Regions from separate parts of the Streptomyces sp. NPDC021093 genome, predicted to be linked through region 2. Evidence: riboswitches for the same ligand, from Rfam matches in the RefSeq annotation. Region 2 holds a riboswitch; the other holds the start of a gene.
The links. Region 2 has a riboswitch for thiamine pyrophosphate ahead of thiC (phosphomethylpyrimidine synthase ThiC). Riboswitches for the same ligand answer to the same signal wherever they lie in the genome.
Positions count from the first base shown of each region.

Region 1: linked by a shared signal. The riboswitch ahead of ACH4SP_RS33540 (thiamine ABC transporter substrate binding subunit) and the one ahead of thiC (phosphomethylpyrimidine synthase ThiC) in region 2 are both predicted to bind thiamine pyrophosphate.

Region 1 covers NZ_JBIRQJ010000012.1:185,611-192,739, forward strand. Annotated here, with positions in the region: gene tsf (translation elongation factor Ts) at 51-887, shown strand; gene pyrH (UMP kinase) at 1,070-1,822, shown strand; gene frr (ribosome recycling factor) at 2,031-2,588, shown strand; gene ACH4SP_RS33530 (phosphatidate cytidylyltransferase) at 2,588-3,745, shown strand; gene rlmN (23S rRNA (adenine(2503)-C(2))-methyltransferase RlmN) at 3,841-4,947, shown strand; TPP riboswitch at 4,987-5,093, shown strand; gene ACH4SP_RS33540 (thiamine ABC transporter substrate binding subunit) at 5,188-6,282, shown strand; gene ACH4SP_RS33545 (ABC transporter permease) at 6,357-7,129, shown strand, end outside.
Region 2 covers NZ_JBIRQJ010000004.1:184,232-191,360, forward strand. Annotated here, with positions in the region: gene ACH4SP_RS13310 (LacI family DNA-binding transcriptional regulator) at 87-1,208, shown strand; gene ACH4SP_RS13315 (metallophosphoesterase) at 1,426-2,631, shown strand; gene ACH4SP_RS13320 (hypothetical protein) at 2,813-3,649, shown strand; gene thiC (phosphomethylpyrimidine synthase ThiC) at 3,774-5,540, opposite strand; TPP riboswitch at 5,533-5,668, opposite strand; gene ACH4SP_RS13330 (YibE/F family protein) at 5,764-7,095, shown strand.

The sequences.
Region 1 (7,129 bases), on a different contig from region 2:
AGATCACGTTGATCACGACCTTCGACTTTCGAGAAGAGATTCACAGACTCATGGCGAACTACACCGCCGCTGACGTCAAGAAGCTCCGCGAGCTCACCGGCGCCGGCATGATGGACTGCAAGAAGGCCCTCGACGAGGCCGACGGCAGCGTCGACAAGGCCGTCGAAGCCCTCCGTATCAAGGGCCAGAAGGGCGTCGCCAAGCGCGAAGGCCGTTCGGCCGAGAACGGCGCCGTCGTCTCCCTGATCGCCGACGACAACACCTCCGGTGTCATCGTCGAGCTCAAGTGCGAGACGGACTTCGTCGCCAAGGGCGAGAAGTTCCAGGCCGTCGCCAACCAGCTCGCCGCGCACGTCGCCGCCACCAAGCCGGCCGACCTCGCGACCCTGCTCGCCTCCGAGATCGAGGCCGGCAAGACCGTGCAGGCGTTCGTCGACGAGGCCAACGCCAACCTCGGCGAGAAGATCGTCCTGGAGCGCTTCGCCCAGTACGAGGGTGCCTTCGTCTCCGCGTACATGCACCGCACCATGCCCGACCTGCCCCCGCAGATCGGTGTTCTGGTCGAGCTGGACAAGGCCGACGCCGAGCTTGCTCGCGGCATCGCCCAGCACATCGCCGCCTTCGCGCCGAAGTACCTCACCAAGGAGGACGTTCCGGCCGAGGTCGTCGAGACCGAGCGCCGCGTCGCCGAGGAGACCACGCGCGCCGAGGGCAAGCCCGAGGCCGCCCTCCCGAAGATCGTCGAGGGTCGCGTCAACGGCTTCTTCAAGGAGGCCACCCTTCTTGGCCAGCCGTACGCGCTGGACAACAAGAAGTCCGTCCAGAAGGTCCTGGACGAGGCCGGTGTCACCCTGAAGCGCTTCTCGCGCATCAAGGTCGGCATCTGAGTCCGTACGTCCGACTCTGTCGACGTAACGCGAACATCGCCAGACCCGGCTAGGGTCTGATGCAGTCGTCGGCGTACGCGCCGGCCGGCCGCAGATCTGACGAGGAGGCCATTGCCGCAGAGGGAACCGCAAGGATCCACCGGCAATGGCCTTCTTCGTATGTGCACGAGGAGAAACCCCCCATGAATCAGGCGAATCAGGACAGCGGCAAGAAGACCGGGCGCTTCATGCTGAAGCTCTCCGGCGAGGCGTTCGCCGGCGGCGGTGCGCTCGGCGTCGACCCCGACGTCGTACACGCCATTGCCCGTGAGATCGCCGCGGTCGTACGGGACGGCGCGGAGATCGCGGTCGTCATCGGCGGCGGCAACTTCTTCCGCGGCGCCGAGCTGCAGCAGCGTGGCATGGACCGGGCCCGCTCGGACTACATGGGCATGCTCGGCACGGTCATGAACTGCCTCGCCCTCCAGGACTTCCTGGAGAAGGAGGGCATCGACTCCCGCGTGCAGACCGCCATCACCATGGGCCAGGTCGCCGAGCCGTACATTCCGCTGCGTGCCGTGCGGCACCTGGAGAAGGGGCGCGTCGTGATCTTCGGCGCGGGCATGGGCATGCCGTACTTCTCCACCGACACCACGGCCGCCCAGCGCGCCCTGGAGATCGACGCGGAAGCCCTGCTCATGGGCAAGAACGGGGTCGACGGGGTCTACGACTCCGACCCGAAGAAGAACCCGGAAGCGGTCAAGTTCGACGCGCTGGAGTACAGCGAGGTGCTGTCCCGCGACCTGAAGGTCGCCGACGCCACCGCCATCACGCTGTGCCGCGACAACGACCTGCCGATCCTGGTCTTCGAGCTGCTGGCCGAGGGCAACATCGCCCGCGCGGTCAAGGGTGAGAAGATCGGCACGCTCGTCAACGCGCAGGGCACCCGCGCCTGACCGGATGTGCGGTCCGTGATCCCGGTCCGCGCCCCCGATTGTGACCCCGGCCCGGCCGCAGGGACGGTCTCGGGGGATGGACAATGTCCTGCCGGTCGGACACCGTGCAGGAGAAGACGCCCGCAGCAGCGGTCCAGGCTGTGCAGCAGCCCGGGCCGTGCAGCAGTCCAAGCCATGCAGCAGCAGTTCACGACAGCAGGAGTACGTGGTGATTGAAGAGATCCTCCTCGAGGCCGAGGAGAAAATGGAAAAGGCCGTCGTGGTCGCCAAGGAGGACTTCGCCGCGATCCGCACCGGCCGTGCGCACCCGGCGATGTTCAACAAGATCGTGGCCGAGTACTACGGAGCCGTGACGCCGATCAACCAGCTGGCGTCGTTCTCGGTGCCCGAGCCGCGGATGGCCGTGGTGACCCCCTTCGACGCGAGCGCCCTGCGCAACATCGAGCAGGCGATCCGCGACTCCGACCTCGGCGTCAACCCGAGCAACGACGGCCGCATCATCCGAGTGACGTTCCCCCAGCTGACGGAGGAGCGCCGCAAGGAGTACATCAAGGTCGCGCGCAACAAGGCCGAGGACTCCCGGATCTCGATCCGCTCCGTCCGCCGCAAGGCCAAGGAGACCCTCGACAAGCTCGTCAAGGACAAGGAGTCCGGCGAGGACGAGGTCCGCCGTGCGGAGAAGGAGCTCGACGACACCACCGCGAAGTACGTCGCGCAGGTGGACGAGCTGCTCAAGCACAAGGAAGCCGAGCTGCTCGAGGTCTGATGAACGACTCTTCCTGGGGGGCCCCGCCGAGGGCGGGCTATGCCGGTGAATGGGTAACCCCCGACCAGGGGCCCCTCCCGGCGGGTCCCGCGTACGATGCGCATGACGCCCAGCACACTCGGCCCATGCCCATCGTGCCTGAGACAGGCAGAGACGCCGACGACCGCGACGACCGGAACCGGGGACCTGCTCCCACCGCGCGGAATTCCGCTGCCCCAGCTGCTTCGGCGGCCGGGTCCCCAGCCGGGATTTCCGCTGCCGGGGGCGGTCCCCTGTTCCGCGACGAGATGCCGCAGGAGCCCATGTCGACCCCGCCCCCGGCCCCGCAGCCGCCCCAGAAGAAGCGTGCGGGCCGAGACCTGCGTGCGGCGATAGGGGTCGGCCTCGGTCTCGGTGCCGTGATCGTCGCTTCGTTGTTCATCTGGCCGCCCGCCTTCATCGGCGTGATAGCGGTCGCCGTGGTCGTCGGGCTGTGGGAGCTCACCTCCCGTCTCGAAGAGCGCAAGGGCATCAAGGCGCCGCTGGTGCCGCTCGCGGTCGGCGGTGCGGCCATGGTCGTCGCCGGTTTCGTGCGCGGGCCCGAGGGTGCCTGGGTCGCCATGGCGCTCACCGCGCTGGCGGTGCTGGTCTGGCGGATGACGGAGCCGCCGGAGGGGTACCTCAAGGACGTCACCGCGGGAGTCTTCGCCGCGTTCTACGTGCCGTTCCTGGCCACCTTCGTCGCGATGATGCTCAGGGCGGACGACGGACCGCAGCGGGTGCTGACGTTCCTGCTGCTGACGGTGGTCAGCGACACCGGGGCGTACGCGGTGGGCTGGCGCTTCGGCAAGCACAAGCTGGCGCCGCGCATCAGCCCCGGCAAGACCCGGGAAGGACTGCTCGGCGCGATCGCCTTCGCGATGGTGGCCGGCGTGCTGTGCATGACGCTGCTGGTCGACGGCGGTACGTGGTGGCAGGGCGTACTGCTCGGCCTCGCGGTCGCCGCCAGTGCCACGCTCGGTGACCTGGGCGAATCCATGATCAAGAGGGACCTCGGGATCAAGGACATGGGCACGCTGCTGCCGGGCCACGGCGGCATCATGGACCGTCTTGACTCGCTGCTGCCGACCGCTCCGGTGGTCTGGCTGATGCTGGTGATCTTCGTCGGTTCGGCGTGACATTGCGTCTGTGACCTGCTGCGTTGTTGCGTGAGGGGCCCGTTGTCCACAGGACGGCGGGCCCCTTCTCGTACATCTGAGACACTGGTTTGACCATGCCTGTACCCGGAGAACTCACTTTCGTCGCGCCCCGCGGAGCCAAGAAGCCCCCGCGGCACCTCGCCGACCTCACGCCCGCCGAGCGCAAGGAGGCCGTGGCCGAGATCGGTGAGAAGCCGTTCCGCGCCAAGCAGCTGTCCCAGCACTACTTCGCGCGGTACGCGCACGACCCGGCGGAGTGGACCGACATCCCGGCCGGTTCGCGGGAGAAGCTGCGCGAGGCGCTGCTGCCCGAGCTGATGACGGTCGTGCGCCATCTGTCGACCGACCAGGAGACCACGCGCAAGACGCTGTGGAAGATGCACGACGGGACGCTCGTCGAGTCCGTGCTGATGCGCTACCCGGACCGGGTGACGATGTGCATCTCGTCGCAGGCGGGCTGCGGCATGAACTGCCCGTTCTGTGCGACCGGACAGGCCGGTCTCGACCGGAACCTGTCGACCGCGGAGATCGTGCACCAGATCGTGGACGGCATGCGCGCGCTGCGCGACGGCGAGGTTCCGGGCGGGCCCGCGCGGCTGTCGAACATCGTCTTCATGGGGATGGGCGAGCCGCTCGCCAACTACAAGCGCGTCGTCGGCGCGATCCGTCGGCTGACCGACCCCGAGCCGGACGGCCTCGGCCTTTCGCAGCGCGGGATCACCGTCTCCACGGTGGGCCTGGTGCCCGCGATGCTGCGGTTCGCCGACGAGGGCTTCAAGTGCCGCCTCGCCGTGTCGCTGCACGCCCCGGACGACGAGCTGCGCGACACCCTGGTGCCGGTCAACACGCGCTGGAAGGTGCGGGAGGTGCTGGACGCCGCGTGGGAGTACGCGGAGAAGTCCGGCCGCCGGATCTCCATCGAGTACGCGCTGATCCGCGACATCAACGACCAGGCGTGGCGCGGTGACCTGCTGGGCCGGCTGCTCAAGAACAAGCGGGTGCACGTCAACCTGATCCCGCTGAACCCGACGCCGGGCTCCAAGTGGACGGCCTCGCGCCCCGAGGACGAGAAGGCGTTCGTCGAGGCGATCGCGGCGCACGGGGTGCCGGTGACCGTGCGGGACACCCGTGGCCAGGAGATCGACGGGGCCTGCGGCCAGCTGGCGGCGTCCGAGCGCTAGCACGTTCGCGCCTGGTTGTACGCTGGGCCGCACATTTGCATATTCCGACAGGGGAGCGCCACAGCGCTGAGAGTGCAGTCCTCTACTGCAGACCCTCTGAACCTTGCCCAGGTCATTCTGGGTAGGAAGTTCGGTCGTTACTCAAGCTGTTGCGCCCTGCCCACCTTTCCCGAGGTGGGCAGGGCCGCGTCTCTTCCTGGTCATTCCAGGAGGAATTCACCAGTGAGCACCATCAAGCCAGTGAGCAGCATCAAGAGGCTCGCGGCGATCTCCGTGGCCGCCGCGCTCGGCGTCAGTACGCTCGCCGCCTGCGGCGGTTCGTCCGACGGCGGCAAGAAGGCCGACGGGGCCGGTTCCAAGACGGTCACCCTGGTCAGCCACGACTCGTTCGCCGTCTCGCCCGCGGTGCTGAAGGCGTTCACCCAGCAGACCGGTTACACGGTCAAGGTGCTGAAGAGCGGGGACGCGGGGGCCGCCCTCAACCAGGAGATCCTGACCAAGGGCTCGCCGCGCGGCGACGTCTTCTTCGGCGTCGACAACACCCTCCTCTCGCGCGCGCTCGACAACGGTCTGTTCCAGCCGTACGAGGCGAAGGGCCTGGACCGCGTACCCGCGGACCTCCAGCTCGACAAGGGCGAGCACCGGGTGACGCCGATCGACACCGGCGACATCTGCGTCAACTACGACAAGAAGTACTTCGCCGACAAGAAGCTCGCGCCACCGAAGTCGCTCGACGACCTGGTCAAGCCCGCGTACAAGAACCTCCTCGTCACCGAGAACGCCGCGACCTCGTCGCCGGGGCTCGGCTTCCTGCTCGCGACCGCCGGACAGTACGGCGACGACGGCTGGCAGGGCTACTGGCAGAAGCTCAAGGACAACGGCGTCAAGGTCGTCGACGGCTGGGAGCAGGCGTACAACGAGGAGTTCTCGGGGTCAGCGGGCGGCAAGAAGGCGAAGGCGGAGCGGCCGCTCGTCGTGTCGTACGCCTCCAGCCCGCCGGTCGAGGTGCTGTTCGCCGACCCGAAGCCGAAGGAGGCGCCGACCGGTGTCGCCACCGGGACCTGCTTCCGGCAGGTCGAGTTCGCCGGGCTGCTCGACGGCGCGAAGAACGAGGCGGGCGGCAAGGCGCTCCTCGACTTCCTCATCGGCAAGCAGTTCCAGGAGGACCTGCCGCTGAAGATGTTCGTCAACCCGGCGGTCAAGGACACCAGGCTGCCCGAGGTGTACGCCAAGTTCGGCGCGGTCGTCGACAAGCCGCTGACGGTGGAGCCCAAGAAGATCGCCGACAAGCGTGAGCAGTGGGTCAAGTCGTGGTCCTCGCTGGTGAAGAAGTAAGGAAGGTCCGACCGGGCGCCCGTGCCGGCGCCCGGCGGGGCTCTTGGCGCGGGAGCGCGGTGCGGCTGGCTCTGATGGCCGTGCCCGTCGCGTTCTTCGGGCTGTTCTTCGCCTACCCGGTCGTCGCCATCGTGGGGCGCGGGCTGAAGTCCGGCGGTGCCTGGCAGCTCGGCCGGATCGGCGAGGTGCTGGGCGACCCGGACATCCTCGGCGTGCTGTGGTTCACCACCTGGCAGGCGCTCGCCTCGACGGCGCTCACGCTGGTGCTTGCGCTGCCCGCGGCGTACGTCTTCGCCCGCTTCGACTTTCCGGGCAAGCAGCTGCTGCGGGCCGTGGTGACCGTGCCGTTCGTGCTGCCCACCGTGGTCGTCGGCACCGCCTTCCTGGCGGTGCTCGGGCGCGGCGGGCTCCTCGACGAGCTGTGGGGGATGCGGCTCGACACCACCGTGTGGGCGATCCTGCTGGCCCATGTCTTCTTCAACTACGCGGTGGTCGTACGGACCGTGGGCGGGCTGTGGTCGCAGCTCGACCCCCGGCAGGAGGAGGCCGCACGGGTGCTCGGCGCGGGGCGCTTCGCGGCCTGGCGGCGGGTGACCCTGCCGGCGCTCGCGCCCGCGGTGGCCGCCGCCGGACTGATGGTGTTCCTGTTCACCTTCACCTCCTTCGGCGTCGTACAGATCCTGGGCGGGCCCGCCTACTCCACCCTGGAGGTGGAGGTCTACCGGCAGACCGCGCAGCTCCTCGACCTGCCGACCGCGGCCGTGCTGACGCTGGTGCAGTTCGCGGCGGTGGGCGCGATCCTCGCCGTGCACGCGTGGACGGTGCGGCGGCGGGAGAGCGCGCTGAA
Region 2 (7,129 bases):
ACATTTCCCTGTGCAGAAACGTGCCTGTCAATCCGCGCATATGCGCCGACGCCAACCGGCCCTCTGCGCCCTACTATCGGGTCGCCATGACAGCAGCAGGGAAGCATCAGGTGAGCCGGACCGAGACACCCCGGCGAGGCAGTCGGCCAGGACGTGCAGGCATCCGGGATGTTGCCGCCGCGGCCGGTGTCTCCATCACGACTGTCTCCGACGCCCTCAACGGCAAGGGCCGGCTCCCGGACGCCACCCGCCGCCACGTCCGCGAGGTCGCCGAGCGGCTGGGCTACCGCCCGTCCGCAGCGGCCCGCACGCTCCGTACCGGTAAGTCGGGCCTCATCGGCCTGACCGTCACCACGTACGGGGATGAACCTTTCACCTTCACCGAATTCGCGTACTTCGCGGAGATGGCCAGAGCCGCGACCTCGGCCGCGCTCGCCCGCGGCTACGCCCTCGTCATCCTCCCCGCCTCCTCCCGGCACAGTCCCTTCGACGTGTGGCAGAACGTCGCACTCGACGGGACCGTCGTCATCGACCCCTCCGACGAGGACCAGGTCGTCACCGAACTCATGCGCCAGGGGCTGCCCGTCGTCTCCGACGGCCGCCCGGCCGGGACCCTCCCGGTCACCGCCTGGGTCGACAACGACCACGAGGCCGCCGTACTCGAACTCCTCGACCACCTCGCCGACGCCGGCGCACGCCGCATCGGCCTGCTCACCGGCACCACCACCGACACCTACACCCGGCTCTCCACCACCGCCTACCTGCGCTGGTGCGAGCGCGTCGGCCAGGATCCGGTGTACGAGTCCTACCCCGCCCACGACCCGTGCGCGGGCGCCGTCGCAGCCGACCGGCTGCTCGCCCGCCCGGACCGCCCGGACGCCGTGTACGGACTCTTCGACCCCAACGGCACCGACCTGCTGGCCGCCGCCCGCCGCTACGGGCTGCGGGTCCCCGAGGACCTGCTTCTCGTCTGCTGCTCCGAATCGACCGTGTACGCGAGCACCGAGCCGCCCATCACGACCCTCTCGCTGAAACCCCGCCGCATCGGCACCGCTGTCGTCCAGCTCCTCATCGACGCCATCGAGGGACTGGACACCGGACAGCCCGTCGAGCAGGTGATACCGACCGAACTCATCATCCGTACGTCCTCCCAGCGGCGTCCCCCGCGCACCACCGTGAGCGCCCCGCGCTCACCCTCGGCGGACTGACCGACGGACCCGTCGGGGCGGCAGCGGAGTGCCGCCCCGAAATCAACACCGGGACCGATCTCCGCAATAGGGACGAAACAACCGGTGAACTGGGGGTGTACCCGGATTCACCACCCCTGGTGCCTCACACAGCGCGGGCCGCATTCCTATGATGGGCGCACGACACGGCGGACCACCCGAGACCAGGTGGGCCCCCAGGGTGTACGGCGGTGCGACGGTGGTGGAGGGGTCAATGACTCAGGGGGCCGGTCAGGGACCCGCGGTGCGTACGGCGACGTTGCGGGATTTCCGGGTACCTCCCTATGCCCAGGCTCCCGTCGCTTCGTACGACGCCAAGCAGGCGTACGACAGCAAGCAGGCTTTCGACGCCAAGCAGGCGCTCGACGGCGCGCAGATGCACGACGCGGAGCAGGCGTACGGGCCGGAGCAGTCGTACGACACCGAGCAGGCGTACGAGGAGGGCGACGAGCCCGAGGGCTACACGCCCACCCAGCGCGACCTCCCGGTGATCCGCAGGGAGGACCGCGGCGGCGGGCCGGGCGACACCCAGCGCATCCCGCAGCCCGACTTCGAGGAGCGTCCCGACGGCGAGGGTCTCGGCCCGCTGTTCGTTGTCGGCGACGTGCACGGCTACCTCCTGGAGCTGCTGGACGCCCTGCACGAGCAGGGCCTCATCGACGACGAGGGCCACTGGGCGGCCGGCAACGCCCGCCTCTGGTTCCTCGGCGACTTCACCGACCGCGGCCCGGACGGCATCGGCGTCATCGACCTGGTGATGCGGCTGTCCGCCGAGGCGGCGGCGGCCGGCGGCTACTGCAAGGCCCTGATGGGCAACCACGAACTGCTGCTGCTGGGTGCCCGCAGGTTCGGCGACACCCCCGTCAACTCCGGCGCGGGCACCGCCACCTTCCAGGCCGCCTGGCTGCTCAACGGCGGCCAGAAGCACGACATGGAGCGCCTCCAGGACGTCCACCTCCAGTGGATGGCCCGCCTCGACGCGGTGGCCCTGGAGGACGGGCATCTGCTCACCCACTCCGACACGACCGCCTACCTCGACTACGGCTCCACCATCGAGGACGTCAACGACACGGTTCACGCCATCCTCACGCGTAACGACGCGGACGAGTGCTGGGACGTCTTCCGGAAATTCACCAAGCGTTTCGCGTTCCGTGACGAAGGCGGCTCCGACGCCGTACGGGAACTGCTCGACGCATATGGCGGCGAGCGCATCGTCCACGGTCACAGCCCTATCCCGTACCTCCTCGGCGAGGTCGGCAACGAGGACTCCGGGGACGGAGAGGGCAGCTCGGGGCCGGTCGTCGAAGGTCCGCACGTCTACGCCGACTCCCTGGCCATCGCCATGGACGGCGGCGTGACCATGGCCGGAAAACTGCTGGTGGTCCAACTCCCGCTGGGTGACTGAGCGTTACGGGGGTGTACGCGCGCCCGGCGCGCACGCCCCCACCGCCGGGCCAATTTCCGCAAACCCCCTGTCACCCCGTGCCGTAACCGCTCTACCATCGGGTTATCCGTAGCAGGCTCTCCTCCGTTTCCGCCCAACCGCCCACCGAAGCGGGCAACCCGGCCCTACGGAGCATCGGGGGATGCACATGAACAGCGCTCCGCACCTGCTGACCGAGGACCGCCCGGAGTTCGAGCGGACCCTCGACGAAGCACTGCGCACCGCGCACGAACGCCCGGATCTCGCCGCGCTGGGACAGCGGCTGAACAGCGAGCAGTTGCGCACCATGGCGCTCAGCGCCAGCGCGATAATCGCCGCTCACGCGTCGGCCGAGTACGACCACTACGTCAAGGCGCGCGAGGAACTGCGCGCACCTGCCGTCCCCACTCCCGGCACCCTGCTCACGCCCGGAGTCGGAGAGAACGCGGAGGCCACCGGTGCGGGCGCGGTCGCCGTCGTCGCCGTCCTCACGCCCGTACTGGCCGGGATCGCGGCCGTGGTGCTGCTGCTGGTCGGCTATCTGCTGAGCATGCTCGACCCGGCACCGGCCATCGCCGAGGCGCTGTTGACCGCCGGCTGGGTGTTCGGCGCGCTCACCGCGGCGGGGCTGCTCGGCGCGGCCGTCGGGCTGCTGTTCACCGCACTGCGCAACGGCTCGACCGCTTTCCAGGTCGGCCACCGGGATGCGGGCAGCGAGGAGGTCGACCGGGCCAGGGAAGCCTGGAAGGAAGCCCTGCTGGAGCGGGGCGTCGTCCCGTTCCTGCGCGACGCCCTCGCCAATCCGCCCGAGACCGCGCCCGCCGTCCCCGATCCGCCCCGGCAGAACCGCATCCCCGGTCTGGGGTACTCACGGCCCGACTTCGGCAGCCCCAGCGAGCACAGCGGCACCAACGGCAACGGGCACAAGACCCGCCCCAGCTACTCCAGCCCGGACTTCTCCAGTCCCGACTACGGCGGCCCGGACCACAAACCGGAATGACCGGAGTGGTCCGGAGCCGTCAACTCCGTTGTCCTGGTACTCAGTCCGTCACGGAGGTGTTCGGTCCGCGATCGGCAGACCGTGCTCGCCCGGGGGTGCCCCCGGACCCGGCCGGACGACCTGCTCAGTCCGCGATCGGCAGGTAGACCCGGTTGCCGGCCTCGGCGAACTCCTTGGACTTCTCCGCCATGCCGGCCTCGATCTCCTCCGCCGTCCCCCCGTGCTCACGCCGGATGTCGTGCGAGATCTTCATCGAGCAGAATTTCGGCCCGCACATGGAGCAGAAGTGCGCCGTCTTCGCCGGTTCGGCAGGGAGTGTCTCGTCGTGGAACTCCCGGGCCGTGTCCGGGTCGAGGGCCAGGTTGAACTGGTCCTCCCACCGGAACTCGAACCGGGCGTCGCTCAGCGCGTCGTCCCACTCCTGCGCACCCGGGTGGCCCTTGGCGAGGTCCGCCGCATGCGCAGCGATCTTGTAGGTGATGACGCCGGTCTTCACGTCGTCCCGGTTGGGCAGCCCCAGGTGCTCCTTGGGGGTCACGTAGCAGAGCATCGCGGTGCCCCACCAGGCGATCATCGCGGCGCCGATGCCGGAGGTGATGTGGTCGTAGGCGGGGGCCACATCGGTCGTCAGCGGGCCGAGCGTGTAGAACGGCGCCTCCTCGCAGATCTCCTGCTGAAGGTCGATGTTCTCCTTGATCTTGTGCATCGGGACGTGTCCCGGGCCCTCGATCATGGTCTGTACGTTGAAACGCTTGGCGATCGTGTTGAGTTCCCCGAGCGTCTTCAACTCCGCGAACTGCGCCTCGTCGTTGGCGTCCGCGATCGAGCCGGGCCGCAGCCCGTCGCCCAGTGAGTAGGTCACGTCGTAGGCCGCGAGGATCTCGCAGAGCTCCTCGAAGTTCTCGTACAGGAACGACTCCTTGTGGTGCGCCAGGCACCAGGCCGCCATGATCGACCCTCCGCGCGAGACGATGCCCGTCTTGCGGCGCGCCGTCAGGGGTACGTACGCGAGACGCACGCCCGCGTGGACGGTCATGTAGTCCACACCCTGCTCGGCCTGCTCGATGACCGTGTCCTTGTAGACCTCCCAGGTCAGGGCCTCGGCACGGCCGTCGACCTTCTCCAGCGCCTGGTAGAGCGGGACGGTGCCGATCGGGACGGGTGCGTTGCGCAGGATCCACTCGCGGGTGGTGTGGATGTTGCGGCCGGTGGACAGGTCCATGACCGTGTCGGCACCCCACTTGGTCGCCCAGGTCATCTTGTCCACCTCCTCCTCGATGGAGGAAGTGACCGCGGAGTTGCCGATGTTGGCGTTGACCTTCACCAGGAACCGCTTGCCGATGATCATCGGCTCGATCTCCGGGTGGTTCACGTTCGCGGGAAGCACCGCGCGACCTGCGGCGATCTCCTCCCGTACGACCTCGGGGGAGACGTTCTCCCGGATCGCCACGTACTCCATCTCCGGCGTGATCTCCCCGCGCCGCGCGTACGCGAGCTGGCTGACCGCTGCCCCGTCGCGGCCCCGGCGGGGCTGGCGCGGGCGGCCGGGGAAGACCGCGTCGAGGTTCTTCAGGCCCCCGCGCGGGAACGTGTGCTTGATGCCGTCGTCCTCGGGGCGGACCGGGCGGCCCGCGTACTCCTCGGTGTCACCGCGCCCGATGATCCAGTTCTCGCGCAGCGGGGCCAGGCCGCGCCGCACGTCCGTCTCGATGTTCGGGTCGGTGTACGGGCCGGACGTGTCGTACAGCGTCACGTCCTTCCCGTTGGTCAGGTGCACCTGACGGACCGGCACCTTCAGGTCCGGGCGCGATCCTTCGACGTACCCCTTGTGCCAGCCGGGCGTGCGCCCGTCCTGGGCGGAGGCAGGCGTGCGTGCATCCATCGTGGTCATGAGACCTACTCCCTACGCCGGCATTACCCGGTAACAGGTTCGGCGGTCGACGCAGCCTCTTCCGTACGTATGTGTACGGAGGTCAGCGCCCTCTCAGCCCGGTGCTCCGAGCTCCCGCGTGTGCAAAGGTGCCCCCACGCTAACGCCATGCCGGGCGCGCTGAACAGAGGGCCCCCCTCGTTCTTGCGATGATCGGGCGGTGACCCCACCACAGCCGCCGTCCCTGCCGACGCCCCCAGAGACCCCACCCCCACCTGCTCATTCGCACGGCCACAGCCACAGTCACGGCCCTGCGGCACCGGTCTCCAAGCACTTGCGCAAGGTGATCGCGGCGGTGCTGATTCCCTTCGCCACCGCGGTACTCGTCGGGCTCGCGATCCTGTGGCCGGGCGGCGCACCGGCCCACGAGCGCACCGGGGTGGGCTTCGACCGGCAGACCGAGCAGGGCACTGTCGTGAAGGTCGACACCATCGACTGCAAGGGCGCCAACGTCGCCCCGACGCCGGAGCAGCCGCAGCCGCAGGCGCAGGCCGACCCGTCGTCACCACAGAGCGGCGACGGCACCAAGGACGACTGCAAGAAGGCGACGGTCGAGGTCGTCACCGGCGCGGACAAGGGCCGCACCTTCACCGAGATCGTCCAGCCCAGCGCGTCCCGGCAGCTGAAGCAGGGTCAGGGAGTCGTCGTCGCGTACGCCCCGGACGCGCCCCGCGAGCTCCAGTACTCCGTCACCGACGTGGACCGGAAGTTTCCGCTCACCCTGCTCGCCGGGATCTTCGCCCTCGCGGTCGTCGTCGTCGGCCGGCTGAAGGGCGTCATGGCGCTGGTCGCGCTCGTCGCGTCCTTCGCGATCCTGACCCTGTTCATCCTGCCCGCGATCCTCCAGGGCTCGAATCCGCTGATCGTGGCGGTGGTCGGGGCCAGCGCGATCATGCTGATCGCGCTCTACGCCTGTCACGGACTCACCGCGCGCACCTCCGTCGCCGTCGTCGGCACCCTCATCTCGCTGCTGCTGATCGGACTGCTCGGCTCGCTGTTCATCGGATGGGCGTTCCTGTCCGGCAACATCGACGACAACACCGGCCTGATCCACACCCTCTACCCCTCCATCGACATGAGCGGCCTGCTCCTCGCGGGCGTCATCATCGGCTCGCTCGGCGTCCTCGACGACGTGACGGTCACCCAGACCTCCGCCGTCTGGGAGCTGCACCAGGCCGACCCGACGATGGGCCCGCGCGCCCTGTACCGGGCGGCCATCCGCATCGGCCGCGACCACATCGCCTCGGTCGTCAACACCCTTGTCCTCGCCTACGCGGGCGCCGCCCTCCCTCTGCTGCTGCTGTTCTCGATCGCCCAGAGCAGCGTCGGTACGGTCGCCAACAGCGAGCTCGTCGCGGAGGAGATCGTCCGCACCCTGGTCGGCTCGATCGGCCTGGTGGCCTCCGTGCCGGTGACCACCGCGCTCGCCGCCCTGGTCGTCTCCGCCGACCGCTCGGGTGCCGCCTCCAATCCGGCGCCGGTACGCGGCGGACGCGGAAGGCGCCGCAAGGGCTGAGGCGGGCCGGGGACACATGACGGAGCGGCGGCCG